DNA from 4 places in the Pseudobacillus badius genome. Region 1 is predicted to be linked to each of the others. Evidence: riboswitches for the same ligand, from Rfam matches in the RefSeq annotation. Region 1 holds a riboswitch; each other region holds the start of a gene.

Evidence for each region. Region 1 has a riboswitch for S-adenosylmethionine ahead of B1A98_RS17910 (2-hydroxy-3-keto-5-methylthiopentenyl-1-phosphate phosphatase). Riboswitches for the same ligand answer to the same signal wherever they lie in the genome.
Region 2: linked by a shared signal. The riboswitch ahead of B1A98_RS00945 (methionine biosynthesis PLP-dependent protein) and the one ahead of B1A98_RS17910 (2-hydroxy-3-keto-5-methylthiopentenyl-1-phosphate phosphatase) in region 1 are both predicted to bind S-adenosylmethionine.
Region 3: linked by a shared signal. The riboswitch ahead of B1A98_RS14305 (bifunctional homocysteine S-methyltransferase/methylenetetrahydrofolate reductase) and the one ahead of B1A98_RS17910 (2-hydroxy-3-keto-5-methylthiopentenyl-1-phosphate phosphatase) in region 1 are both predicted to bind S-adenosylmethionine.
Region 4: linked by a shared signal. The riboswitch ahead of B1A98_RS15830 (methionine ABC transporter ATP-binding protein) and the one ahead of B1A98_RS17910 (2-hydroxy-3-keto-5-methylthiopentenyl-1-phosphate phosphatase) in region 1 are both predicted to bind S-adenosylmethionine.

The regions. Positions count from the first base shown of each region.
Region 1 covers NZ_MWMM01000018.1:38,535-41,771, forward strand. Annotated here, with positions in the region: gene B1A98_RS17900 (2,3-diketo-5-methylthiopentyl-1-phosphate enolase) at 1-442, opposite strand, end outside; gene B1A98_RS17905 (1,2-dihydroxy-3-keto-5-methylthiopentene dioxygenase) at 533-1,045, opposite strand; gene B1A98_RS17910 (2-hydroxy-3-keto-5-methylthiopentenyl-1-phosphate phosphatase) at 1,084-1,749, opposite strand; SAM riboswitch class I at 1,852-1,956, opposite strand; gene B1A98_RS17915 (molybdopterin oxidoreductase family protein) at 2,170-3,237, shown strand, end outside.
Region 2 covers NZ_MWMM01000001.1:190,748-193,984, forward strand. Annotated here, with positions in the region: gene B1A98_RS00930 (ABC transporter ATP-binding protein) at 1-117, shown strand, start outside; gene B1A98_RS00935 (ABC transporter permease) at 101-859, shown strand; gene B1A98_RS00940 (aliphatic sulfonate ABC transporter substrate-binding protein) at 886-1,887, shown strand; SAM riboswitch class I at 1,956-2,059, shown strand; gene B1A98_RS00945 (methionine biosynthesis PLP-dependent protein) at 2,126-3,232, shown strand.
Region 3 covers NZ_MWMM01000009.1:70,312-73,548, reverse strand. Annotated here, with positions in the region: gene B1A98_RS14315 (nitric oxide synthase oxygenase) at 1-48, opposite strand, end outside; gene B1A98_RS14310 (EamA family transporter) at 127-1,029, opposite strand; SAM riboswitch class I at 1,218-1,329, shown strand; gene B1A98_RS14305 (bifunctional homocysteine S-methyltransferase/methylenetetrahydrofolate reductase) at 1,420-3,237, shown strand, end outside.
Region 4 covers NZ_MWMM01000012.1:60,499-63,735, reverse strand. Annotated here, with positions in the region: gene B1A98_RS15835 (methionine ABC transporter permease) at 1-471, opposite strand, end outside; gene B1A98_RS15830 (methionine ABC transporter ATP-binding protein) at 464-1,489, opposite strand; SAM riboswitch class I at 1,574-1,689, opposite strand; gene B1A98_RS15825 (hypothetical protein) at 1,775-2,116, opposite strand; gene B1A98_RS15820 (thioredoxin family protein) at 2,316-2,618, opposite strand; gene B1A98_RS15815 (toprim domain-containing protein) at 2,620-2,970, opposite strand; gene gcvH (glycine cleavage system protein GcvH) at 3,086-3,237, opposite strand, start outside.

The sequences.
Region 1 (3,237 bases):
CCAACTGAGCAGAGAAAAAGGACAAATCCCTTCCTATCACACCCTTAAAAATAGCCATCAGCAACGGACGGTCATAAAGGCTCAACTGCTCCCTCACACCTTCCACGCCAAAGCGCGGACCGGGAAATTGCCGAAGCAGTTCCTCATCAAAGGTTAAATCAATCAGCTCATGACCTTCGAAAAAAGAAAGCTTCCCATAAACGGTCGTTAAGATTGCCGGAAGATCCGCAGAAAAATTGGCGGATGGATAATGGATTTTTACCGTATCCTTCTTTTCACCCTTTTCTACCGATACAACCTCTCCTTTATTTTTCTGCAGCTGCTGCCGCTCAAGATGCGGGATATCTGTCCAGGAACCGACGGTGAGGCCCAAAGCATATTGCTCCGCTCTCTTTTCCTGATCGGGATGTGCCGGAAACAGATAAGTCGCTGTTACTCCCATAAAATGTCCTCCTCTGCCATTTGGTCAATCTCCATCTGCCTTTCGCCTATTTGCACAGACTGCCGTTAAAGCTGGACGGGCACTGCTCTTTTAGTAAACCGGCACCCAGCCCTCTTCAGTGACAAAAATCCGGACAGCAACCACTTTGCGGTCATCAGACAATGTAAAATAATGACGGACGCTTTCTGGAACCGAAATAAGATCCCCAGGGTTGAGGTGTACCTCAAAAAACCGGCCGTCCTTGCCTTGAATAACGAAGACGCCATGGCCGCTTGCAATAAAGCGCACTTCATCATCTGTATGGTGATGCTCACGCTGGAAGTTTGTTAATAGCTCTTCTAGATTAGGCGTGTGATCGGCTAATGAAATCACATCCCATGCTTGATAGCCTCGCCTCTCAGCAATATCTTTAATTTCCGCTTCAAAAGCGGTTAAAATTTCCTTTTTTTCCTCATCACTTAACACATACTTCTCTTGTAAGTGAACAGGAAGTTTTGAAATGTCCCAATGCTCATAAATAACGTCCTGCTGCTGCAAAAATGAAACGACCTCTTCCTGGTTATCAATGATTTCATTAGTTTCTTGGATTTTAATTGTTGTCATGACGAACCTCCTTCGATTATTGGCAATATTCGGAATTGTTATCTTATATTCTGCTTCAGTTTTTCCAAACGATCGATACAATCATAAAACGTATCAAACGGCTGAAAAGGGATCGACAGTTCTGTGCACTTTTCAGATAAATAATCTCTGGCCATTACCGAATCGGCTATTTTTGCTGCTTGCAAATCGGTAACGGAATCACCGATTACAACCGTATGCTCTCCCTGGCTGGCGGTACGGCGGATAAGGGCTGGTTTACAGCAGCCGCAGTTTTGGCTCGGGCATGCTTGATCGCAGCCATGCGGCCAAAGAATGCGAATATGTTCTCCGCTGAAATCCGCTTCGTTGCAATATACTCCCGCAATGGAGTGAAAAGGTTCAAGCAACGGCTTCACAAAAAAGTCAATGCCGCCGCTGACAATATAAAGAGGAATCTCTTGCTTTTCTGTGTAGCGCACAAACTCTCCGAATCCCTCTCTCACTTCCGCTGTTTCTAAAACAAAATCAACCATTTCCTGGCGGAGAGAAGAAGGCAGGAGAGCAAACATATTTCCAACGCCTTCCTGAATGCTGACCGATTGGGAAAGCACCCCTTCTTTCCACTTCTCCCACTCGGGCGGAGCAAACTTCTTCATAATGCTAATGATATTGTCTTTCTTCGTCACTGTACCATCAAAGTCGCAAAAGATGACGGGCTTTCTCAAGGTGGCATCACTTCTTTCTTTTTACTATATAGCTGGAGCTTTCTGCTAGAGAGAAAATAAAAAACCTCTTCACAAATAAGAAGAGGTTTTCGAAAAAACAACTTCTTATCTTTCAGCATTGCTGCTGTGAGAATTAGCACCGTGCTTACATGTAAGTCGGTTGCCGGGCTTCATAGGGCTCATCCCTCCACCTGCTCTTGATAAGAGTTTATTCACTATTTTCAGATTCATATAAATTTACTAGGATTATGACACGCCCTGCGGAAAGTGTCAATAGTTTTTTCTTTATCCATTATTTGGAAACTACTGAAAGCCAGACGGTTAGCGAGCAGAAGATAGAAATATTTTCCGAACGTTCTTACTATTTATTTGCTATGATAAAAGCGGTGAAGCAATTTTTGTGAGGAGAGGATGCTGAACATGCAATCATATATTAATATCCAAAATGGAACAGTGCCTTCAGTTTGTTCACTTGACTGTCCGGATCAGTGCGGGCTGCTTGTACACAAAAAAGACGGGAAAATTGTTCAGATCGAAGGCGATCCTGACCACCCCGTAACGCAAGGAAGCATTTGCAACAAGGTGAGAAATATGAGCGAACGCTTATATGACCATAAAAGAATCAAAACACCGTTAAAGCGAATCGGCCAAAAAGGCGAAGGAGCATTCGCTCCGATCAGCTGGGACGAAGCGATCGAAACTATTTCCTCCCGCTGGAAAAAACTAATGGCAGAGGAAGGGGCCGAATCCATCCTCCCGTACAGCTTTTATGGGAACATGGGAAAGCTGAGCGCGGAAGGAATGGACCGGCGCTTTTTTCATCGCCTCGGGGCCAGCCGGCTTGATCAAACCATTTGTTCTGTTGCCGGCTCAGTCGGCTTCAGCTATACGATGGGCGGAAGCTTTGGGACAGACCCTGAAGAAATGTCGGAAACCAAGCTATTTATCCTCTGGGGCATCAATGCTGTCAGCACAAATATGCATCAAATGATGATTGCTCAAAAAGCACGGAAAAACGGAGCAAAAATCGTTGTCATTGATGTTCACAAAAACCAGACTGGACGAATGGCCGATTGGTTTATCCCCATTCTTCCCGGCACAGATGGCGCTCTTGCTCTTGGTGTTATGCACATTCTCTATAAAGAAAAGCTTGTCGATCAGTCATTTCTGAAAGAATATACAGTCGGCTTCAAGGAGCTGGAAGAGCAGGTGGAAGCTTACGAGCCTCAGAGCGTTTCTGCTTTAACCGGTGTCCCTGTTGAAGACATATACAAGCTGGCTCGTTTGTATGGAACAGCCTCCCCTTCCATGATCCGCATCGGAAACGGCCTGCAGCACCACGACAATGGCGGGATGATTGTCCGCACCATCGCTTGCTTGCCCGCCTTGACAGGCCAATGGCGAAAAAAAGGCGGCGGCGCCCTTAAATCTAATTCCGGTTATTTAGCTTATAACACGAGGGCTCTGCAGCGGCCGGAGCTGTTGGCG
Region 2 (3,237 bases), on a different contig from region 1:
CCGCGGCAATTCGATCAGAAGGAAGTTATTCAGCTTGAAAAGAAAATCAGTTTGCTGTTGAAAAATGAAATAGACAAAGTAGTGAAAGAGGAACTAGCTTATGCAGCGAATCATTAAACAACTTATCTTCTTCGCCGTCTTATTAATTGCCTGGGAAGGAATTGTGCGGGCCGGCGGCTGGACCCCGGATGTCATGCCAAAGCCGACAGATGTTTGGCAGGCGCTTGTTCGCGGGTTTGCCGATAGAACATTAATTTTTGATTTAGCAGCCAGCTTCCAGCGCTTGTTTATCGGCTTGCTGATTTCTTTGGCGCTCGGCGTGGGCCTGGGCATTTTGCTGGCGAAATCAAAAACAGCTGATGAAACGCTGGGCTCGCTTATATTGGCGCTTCAAAGCGTACCAAGCATTGTCTGGCTGCCGCTTGCTATTATGTGGTTTGGCTTGAATGAAAAATCGGTTATTTTTATTGTTGTTCTCGGAGGCACGCTCGTTATGACTATTAATATGCGGATGGGCATTAAAAGTGTGGCTCCTCTTTATATTCGGGCAGCGCAAACAATGGGCTCGCGGGGAATCGATTTATTTGTCAGGGTTATTTTTCCGGCGGCTATTCCTTATGCTGTGACAGGTGTGCGGCTGGCTTGGGCATTTGCCTGGCGCGCGCTGATGGCCGCTGAGATTTTAAGTACAGGACCGGGACTCGGCTATACATTGAAGTATGCCTCTGATTTTGGAGATATGAGTCTGGTGATCGCTGTCATGATTTTAATTGGCATCATCGGCAGCATCGTCGATTATGCATTTTTCCAAAGAGTGGAGAAGAATGTGATGCGCCGCTGGGGATTGGAAACGAATTAATACTTTAGGCGAGTGAGGGAGAAATGATGAAAAAGAAGCTTGGCTACTTTAGCTTGATGATGCTGTTGTTAGCTGGTGTGTTATCCGGCTGCAATGCTGCAGAAGAAGGAAAAAGCGGAGAGAAAAAGAAAGTTGTGATCGGTTATTTTCCAAACCTTGACCATGTACCGGCTATGATTGCCAGGGAAAAGGGCTATTACGAGGAAGCGCTCGGCAAGGAAGTCAATGTGGAATATAAATCATTCCCGGATGGCGGGGCTTTTATGGTGGCGCTGAAAACAGGCGATGTTCAAGCAGGGCTCGTGGGACCCGGTCCAGTGATGAATAACTTTACGAACGGAGCCGATGTTAAAATTGTTGCTGGCAGCTCTTCAGGGGGCACTACCATCGTTGCCCGCAAAGGAAGCGGCATTCATTCAGTCAAAGACTTTGCCGGCAAAACATTTATTACGCCGGGAGTCGGCTGCACGCACGACGTTCAGATGGAAACATTTATCAAGGACTTCGGCATTGAATCGAATCGCATCGGCGGCACGCTGAAGCATACAACAGGCAAGCCGGCCCAATATGCAGGATTGTTTGAATCTGGAAGAGTTGATATAGCGGCTGTTCCTGAACCTTGGGGGACGCTGCTCGTGAAAGAAGCAGGGGCTAAAGTCATCGTGGACAGCAATGAAATTTCCTTCGGCAAAACGTTGCCTAATTCCGTGCTGGCCACAAGCGGCAAACTAATAAAGGAAGACCCGGAGCTTGTACAAGAAATTGTAGATGCCCACCAGAAAGCGATCAAGTTTATTAATGAACATCCGGAAGAGGCGAAAAAGCTGACAATAGCAGCAATTAAAAGGGATACAAAGCAGGATTTAGCGAAGGACGTAGTGGACAATGCTTGGCAAAGAATCACGTATACAGCTGATGTTAATGAGAAAGTAGTTCAGGAATTTGCCAATTCTTCTTACGACTTAAAGTTTTTAAAGGAGCAGCCTGATTTTTCAGCACTGATCGATCAACAGTTTGCTCAAAAATAAATAATTAGAAAAACCCTTGCCATTTCGATCATTTTACTGTACATTTAAAAAAATCAAAATTTTATAAGTTCTTATCAAGAGAAGCGGAGGGACTGGCCCGAAGATGCTTCAGCAACCGGCTATATAAAGTCAAGGTGCTAATTCCAGCGGGAGTGATCCCGGAAGATGAGAGGAAGATCATGAAAAGCCTTCTTCTTTAAGAAGGCTTTTTATTTTTTTATATAAAGGAGAGAGGGAAATGTCGCATACACACATCGAAACATTGCTGGCGCAAATTGGAAATAGAAGTGAATCCGTAACAGGAACGGTGAACGTCCCTGTTTACTTTTCTACCGCTTATCGTCATGAAGGCATCGGCCGTTCTACTGGTTATGATTATATTCGTACAGGAAACCCGACGCGCCAAACCCTGGAAAAAGCCATTGCTGATTTGGAAGGCGGGGATGCGGGTTTTGCTTTTTCCTCTGGGATGGCTGCCATTCAAACACTTTTGGCGCTCTCAGAACCCGGAGAGGAGTGGATTGTTTCCGCTGATTTATATGGCGGCACGTACCGCCTGTTTGAAAGAGGCTGGAGAAAGTTCGGATTGTCGTTCCTTTACGACAGCTTTCAAGATATAAACGAAACAAAAAAGAAAATCACAGATAAAACGAAGGTTCTCTTCTTAGAAACGCCGACGAATCCGCTCATGCAGGAGGCAGATCTCGAGGCTGCGGCTAACTTAGCCAAAGAACATGATTTGCTGCTGATTGTCGATAACACGTTCTATACTCCTTTTTTGCAGCGCCCGCTCACTCAGGGAGCCGATATTGTCATTCATAGCGCAACCAAATATTTGGGAGGGCATAATGACGTCCTGGCTGGCTTGATTGCTGTGAAAGGAGAGAGGCTCGCGCTTGCTGTAGCGGAAATGCAAAATGCGGCTGGCGCGGTATTGGCTCCTCTCGATTCCTGGCTTCTTATGCGGGGCATGAAAACGCTAAGTTTGCGCATGAGACAGCATGAAGAAAATGCGAAGCAAATTTCAGAGTTTCTGCGATGTTGTCCTGAAGTAACCGATGTTTTATATCCAGGGCGAGGAGGAATGCTGTCGTTTCGGCTGGCGTCGGAAACATGGGTCAATAGCTTCTTGGCGAATTTGCGCCTGATTTCGTTCGCTGAAAGCCTTGGAGGAGTGGAGAGCTTTATTACCTATCCGGCAACACAGACCCATATGGATGTGCCTGAAGAGGTTCGTGTTCAAAACGGCGTGTGCAATCGGCTGCTCCGCTTTTCGGTTGGAATTGAGCATCCGGCAGATTTAATAGCAGATTTAACGCAAGCTTTTAAGAAAATGAAGGGGTGAGAATG
Region 3 (3,237 bases), on a different contig from region 1:
ACATACCGTAATAAAGTCTTTTGCTTTCTGCCATAATTGTTTATTCATCTATTTACCGCCCTGTACATCATATTTACTGACAGTATACCATTGTTCGGTTTTCTGCTTTGTGACAACTTGAAGAAATCAGCCGCTGTACAGGTGCTTGGGCCCTATCCTTCTATTGCTGATGAATTGGGGTACAGCAATGCCAATTAAGATGAGCGTAATGCCGGCTGCTTGCCCAAACGTCAGGTGTTCACCAACGATGAACATCGCCCCGATCATAGCTGCTGGCAGCTCTGCCGCGCCAAGAATCGTTGCCATCCCCGGTTCAACGTGCGGCGTGCCGAGCGCAAACAGAATAACGGGCACGAGCACTCCGAGCAGTCCGACAAGCACCCCGTACTTCCATAAGCCGCCAGTTAACGTGCCGTCCGTGATAAAAGCCGGCGACACAAATAAAAAAGCCGTCAACAGCCCGCCGGCAGAAATAATAAAGCTTTTTTGAATAGCCGGTACTTCTTTTCCTGCCTTTCCGCTGAAGAAAAGGAATAAAGCAAACGTCAAGGCCGCCAAAAAGCCGGAAGCAATCCCTTTTGTGTGGCCGGTCCAGTCCATCCCTTCTGAAGATATTCCAGCGGCAAGAAGAGTGCCTGCCCACAACAGCAGAGCTGAAACGATCTTTGCACCAGATGGAAGAGCTTTCAAGTATAAGGATTCAATGAAAATCCCCATCCAGGTGAATTGAAAAAGCAGAACAATGGCAATAGAAGCCGAAAGATCTTGAATGCTCGTTGCGTAGAACACACCTGTTAAGCTTAACAGCACTCCCAGTCCAAGCAGCGCAGCTACTTGCTTGAATGTCAATGAAATGCGGGTCGTCAGCAAGAAAGGAATGAGCAGCAAAAGAAGGCCAAAAAGATATTGCGAGCCTGTCATCTGGCTCGCCTGGTAGCCTGCATTGGTTGCCAGCTTTACAACAGAGGCTTGGACTCCATAGCTGCAGGCCCCCGCTAAAATGAATAATGAATAACGAAGCTGATTCAACTTGACTCCTCCTTTATCTAATCTTCTTATTAGACAATGAGTCTAATAACCTGGTTGCCTTTTAAAAGTATATCCTTTCCATCGTTTATCCAACAATCCCTATAGAATATTCAAAATTTTCTATTGACTAATTTCAGCGAAAAAGATATGATATGTTCAATTCTTTTACTAATTGCATATCAACTTATTTCTTATCAAGAGAAGCCGAGGGGTCTGGCCCTATGACGCTTCAGCAACCAGCCGTTAGCGGGCCGAGGTGCTAAATCCAGCAAACTGCTTTGTCAGTTTGGAAGATAAGAAGGATCAAACATTTCCAATGTAAAGCCTTCTTAATTTTATTAAGAAGGCTTTTTCTTATGATTAAAGGAAAATCCAGAAAGGATGGACAGCATGAAATTATTAGATAGACTGCAAACCGAAGTGCTGACAGCTGACGGTGCCATGGGCACCCTCCTCTATTCCTACGGCATTGATTTCTGTTATGAGGAACTCAACGTGGAAAAACCCGAAATTATTGAAAAAATTCACCTTGACTATATACAAGCCGGCGCAGATATTATTCAAACTAACACCTATAGCGCCAATGCCTTGAAGCTTGCCAGATACGGGATGGAAAACCGTACAGAGGAACTGAACAAAGCGGCCGTGCGCATTGCCAAGCAAGCAGCCGCACCTGAGCAGCGGTTTGTGTTAGGAACGATCGGCGGCATAAGAGGCATTCGAAAAAGCAGCGCCTCTCTTTCTGAGATAAAATCAGCTTTTCAGCAGCAAGCAGAGGCGATTTTACAAGAATCCCCCGATGGTCTCCTGCTGGAAACCTATTATGATTTTGAAGAGTTAACCACTGTTTTGCAATTGCTGCGCAAGGTCACGGACTTGCCAATCGTTTCCCAAGTGTCTATGCATGAACCCGGCATTTTGCAAAACAGACTTTCATTAAACGAAGCTTTCAAGCAACTGGAATCCTTAGGGGCAGACATTGTAGGCGTCAACTGCCGCCTTGGCCCTTACCACACCATCCAGGCACTTGAAGAGGTGACGCTTCCTGAAAAAGCCTTTTTATCCGCCTACCCTAACGCAGGCCTTCTTGATGTCGAAGACGGACGGGTCGTCTATGAGTCTGAAGCCGACTACTTTGGCCAGGCTGCTGTTCAACTGCGCAATGAAGGAGTCCGGCTCATTGGCGGCTGCTGCGGAACCACGCCCAAACACATCGAAGCAGCCAAAAAAGCACTCACTGGCCTCGCGCCGATTACCGAGAAAAAAGTCATTGCCCAAAAACCGATTGTCATCAAAGAACCTGCCCCTTTGGTTGTACCGCCGCTCCATGAACAGGTCAAAAAAGAACGGACGATTATTGTGGAGCTTGATACGCCCAAGCATTTAGATACAGCTGCTTATATTAAAGGAGCTAAGGCATTGCAGCAAACAGGCATGGCTGCTATTACAATGGCAGATAATTCTCTTGCCTCTCCGCGCGTGAGCAATTTAGCGATGGGTTCTTTGCTGAAGGTACAGCACCACATCCGTCCGCTTGTCCATATCACCTGCCGAGACCGGAATCTGATTGGTTTGCAATCCCATCTCATGGGGCTTCACGCTCTTGGGCTGCACGACGTCCTTGCGATCACTGGAGACCCCACAAAAGTTGGCGATTTCCCGGGGGCAACCTCTGTCTATGATGTATCCAGCATGGAACTCATTCAATTGATTAAACAGTTGAACGAAGGCATTTCGTTTTCAGGAAAGCCGCTGAAACAAAAAGCGAACTTCTCAGTTGCCGCGGCCTTTAACCCGAATGTGCGTATACTGGACCGGGCTGTCAAGCGCTTGGAGAAAAAAATCGCGTGCGGAGCTGATTATTTCATTACCCAGCCCGTCTTTACTAAAGAAAAGATTGTTGAAATATATGAAGCGACGAAGCATTTGCCAACACCGATTTTTCTTGGCATCATGCCGCTGACAAGCTCAAGAAACGCTGAATTCCTTCATCATGAAGTGCCCGGCATCAAGCTCTCAGAAGAAACGCTGGCCAGAATGAAAGCATATGAGCATGATAAGGAAGCCGCTGCACGAGAAGGCGTGACGATTGCGAAAGAATTGATCGATACAGCTGCCAAGCTGTTTAACGGTATCTATATTATTACACCTTTTATGCGTTATGATATGTCCATTGAATTGATCCATTACATCGAAGAGTTAGATGGA
Region 4 (3,237 bases), on a different contig from region 1:
TACAGTAATTCCGGAAACAAGAGCCGGCATCGATTCCGGGAGCAGCACTTTGAAAATGATCGTACTTGTTTTTGCCCCCATCGCCCGTGCCGCTTCAATGACGCCTTTATCAATTTCCCGCAGACCAATTTCTACCATTCGTGCATAGAAGGGGGCTGCGCCAATAATAAGGGCGGGGAGCGCAGCATTCTCACCAATCATTGTACCGATCAGTGCTTTTGTAAATGGGATTAATAAAATGATTAGTATAATAAAAGGAATCGAACGGAAAATATTGACGAAAGCAGAGACAATACTATACATCGCTTTATTTTCCCAAATATTCCCTTTAGCTGTTAAAAATAACAGCAAACCGAGCAGTATACCCAGGATAAAAGTCGCCAATACAGATACGCCTGTCATATAAAGCGTTTCGTTGGTCGCTTCCCATATCTTTTCCCAATCTACGTTAGGGAACCATTGTTCAAGCATGGCTGATCACCTCCGAGCTGACTTCTTGCTTGTCGAGATAAGCCACCGCTTTCGCCAGTTCCTCCTGCTCGCCCGTCAAATGAACGAACAGCGAACCATACGCTCCGTTTTGCGTTTGAGAGACTTTCCCTTGTACGATATTTACCGCAATATTGAATTGGCGGATTAAATTTGTAATGACCGGCTGCTCTGCGTTTTCGCCGATAAATGTAAGCTTAACCACTTTGCCTTCAGGAAACTGTTCCAGCAAGTGGGCAATCGTTTCTTTGGATTCCTCCAATTCTGTTACTTGCTGAACAAACCGCTTGGTAATTGGCTGCTCCGGCGATTTAAACACGCTCAGCACCGGTCCAAGCTCGACAACGCGTCCAGCTTCCATGACAGCGACCCGGTGGCAAATCTTCCGGATCACATGCATTTCATGAGTGATGAGCACAATTGTCAGGCCGAGGCGCTTATTAATGTCCACAAGCAGATCTAAGATAGCATCTGTTGTTTGTGGATCAAGCGCTGATGTCGCTTCATCGCATAAAAGCACTTTCGGATCATTGGCGAGCGCCCTGGCAATACCGACGCGCTGCTTTTGTCCGCCGCTCAACTGTGAAGGATAGGAATCTCCCCTTCCTTCAAGACCAACTAGCTTAATCAGCTCCTCTACCTTCTTCAGCCGCTCCTCTTTGGCTACACCGGCAATCTCCAATGGAAAAGCAATATTGTCCCGCACGGTTCTGGACCAGAGAAGGTTGAAGTGCTGGAAGATCATCCCGATTTCCTGACGGGCTTGACGCAATTCTCTCCCCTTGATTTTTGACATTTCCCTGCCGGCTACCACAACCGAACCGGAAGATGGCGTTTCTAAGCCGTTGAACATGCGGATCAATGTACTCTTTCCGGCTCCGCTGTAACCGATGATGCCAAAAATCTCTCCTTTATCTATCGTTAAATCAATATCATCTACTGCCGTCACTTTTCCATTTTTTGTGGAAAAGACTTTCTTCACGTTTTCTATTGAAATCATTCGGCGGTTTTCCTCCATTCCACCCAGAAAATAAAAAGCCTTTCTGCAAAATGAGCAGAAAGGCGTAATTTAACAGGTTCCTTTCTCTCATCTCCCAAAGCACGGGGCTTTGTGTGAATTGGCACCTTTTCAACAAGCAATTTGCTGCTGACGGTTGCCGGGCTTCATCGGGCACATCCCTCCACCTCTCTTGATAAGAGCAGTATGCAGTATATTCTTCTTAGTGGAATTGATTTTATCATTATTCCTCGAAAATTGTCAATGACTCTTTCTAAAAATGTTTTTTCATGCACTGTCAGATGTTTCATAATAAGGACGGCACAACCAGAGCAAGGATTCAAACCACAGTTTCACCTGGTAAAAACCTGATACTTCCACCGCTCCCATGGCTTCATACAAGCGCAGCTGCCCTTGGCCTTCTAAAAGGGGCTCCACTCTTCCTGTCAGCTTTAAATGCCAATGATCTGTGCTTTCCTTTGAAAATTCCATCCCTTGATGACTGATCACCAGCAGCCAGCTTTCCTCTTCTCCTGTTAACAGGACACGCACCGGTTCGAGCGGGAGCAATGGCCAGATATGCGTTCTTCCCTGGCAAGCTGCCTGTACAGACGCTAACTTTTCTTTCATTTTTATTTCCCCCTCTGCTCTCTTTCACTTTAACTATAACTTCCAAGCAAAGGGGAAATTTCCTTTATTAATTGCTCGACAAAGTGCGCGCTGTCCAGCGCATGTTTTGACAAAATGAATGCGAAGCAAACGAAAGCATCAGCGTACTGGATGCACAGGGCTGTCCTAAAAAAAGCCGTTCCCATCAAGGAAACGGCTTTCAAGTATATTGATTCAGCTTTTCATATATATAAGGTACAGATTGGAAAGCATAAATTTTTTCCATCAGTTGTCCTTCTTGAAAAATCAGCAGGCAGGGCACGCTTTCCACACCATAGCGAATAGCAAACTCTTCATGATAATTTACATCCAGTCGAGCCCATGCAAAATGGCGGGCAATCTTCTCTGCAACCTCTACCATTTTCCCTGCGAGCTGGCAAGTTCCGCATAGCGGAGTGTATGCATAAACAGCTGCTAAACGGTTTGATTCGATCATGCCGCTGATCTCTTGTTCCTTCTGCATGTTATCCATCCTTTTGCAAAAACTCTCCGTGTACATCAATATTGGCGCCAAGCAGCACAGAAGCCAGATGACGGTAGGGAGCGGTAGCAACTTCTTTATAGACGCGGTCAATATATAAATGGCGGGCTTCAGGCAACTCGCGAATAAATTGCCGGCGCAGCTTTTCCCCTGCCTGATCGGCATCCACAAGGATGTAGACATCATGTCCTTCCAGGATATCAATCAGCTCATCCATCCGGCTTAATCCGATTGTGCCATTGGTACAAATGATTTCTACAGGTTCTCTCACAATCTCCTGTACTTTCTTCCGGTCTGAAGCCCCTTCCACAATAATTGTTTTTTCTGTACGCATACATATCCCTCCACCGTCTGAATATCTTGCCTTACAGTTCGACCTGTCTTTGTTGGGCACTTTAAAAAATGGCAAAAGAACACTTCCTGAGCTGGAAGTGTTCTTTGATCACTAATTAATCTTCCTGTGTCATTTCGTCATACTGCTCAGCGGTCATTAAGTTGTCCAGTTGAGCAGAATCAGATAATTCGACAACGACCATCCATGCTTTCTCATATGGTGATTCGTTCACGAATTCAGGATTATCGTCAAGCTCCTCGTTGACTT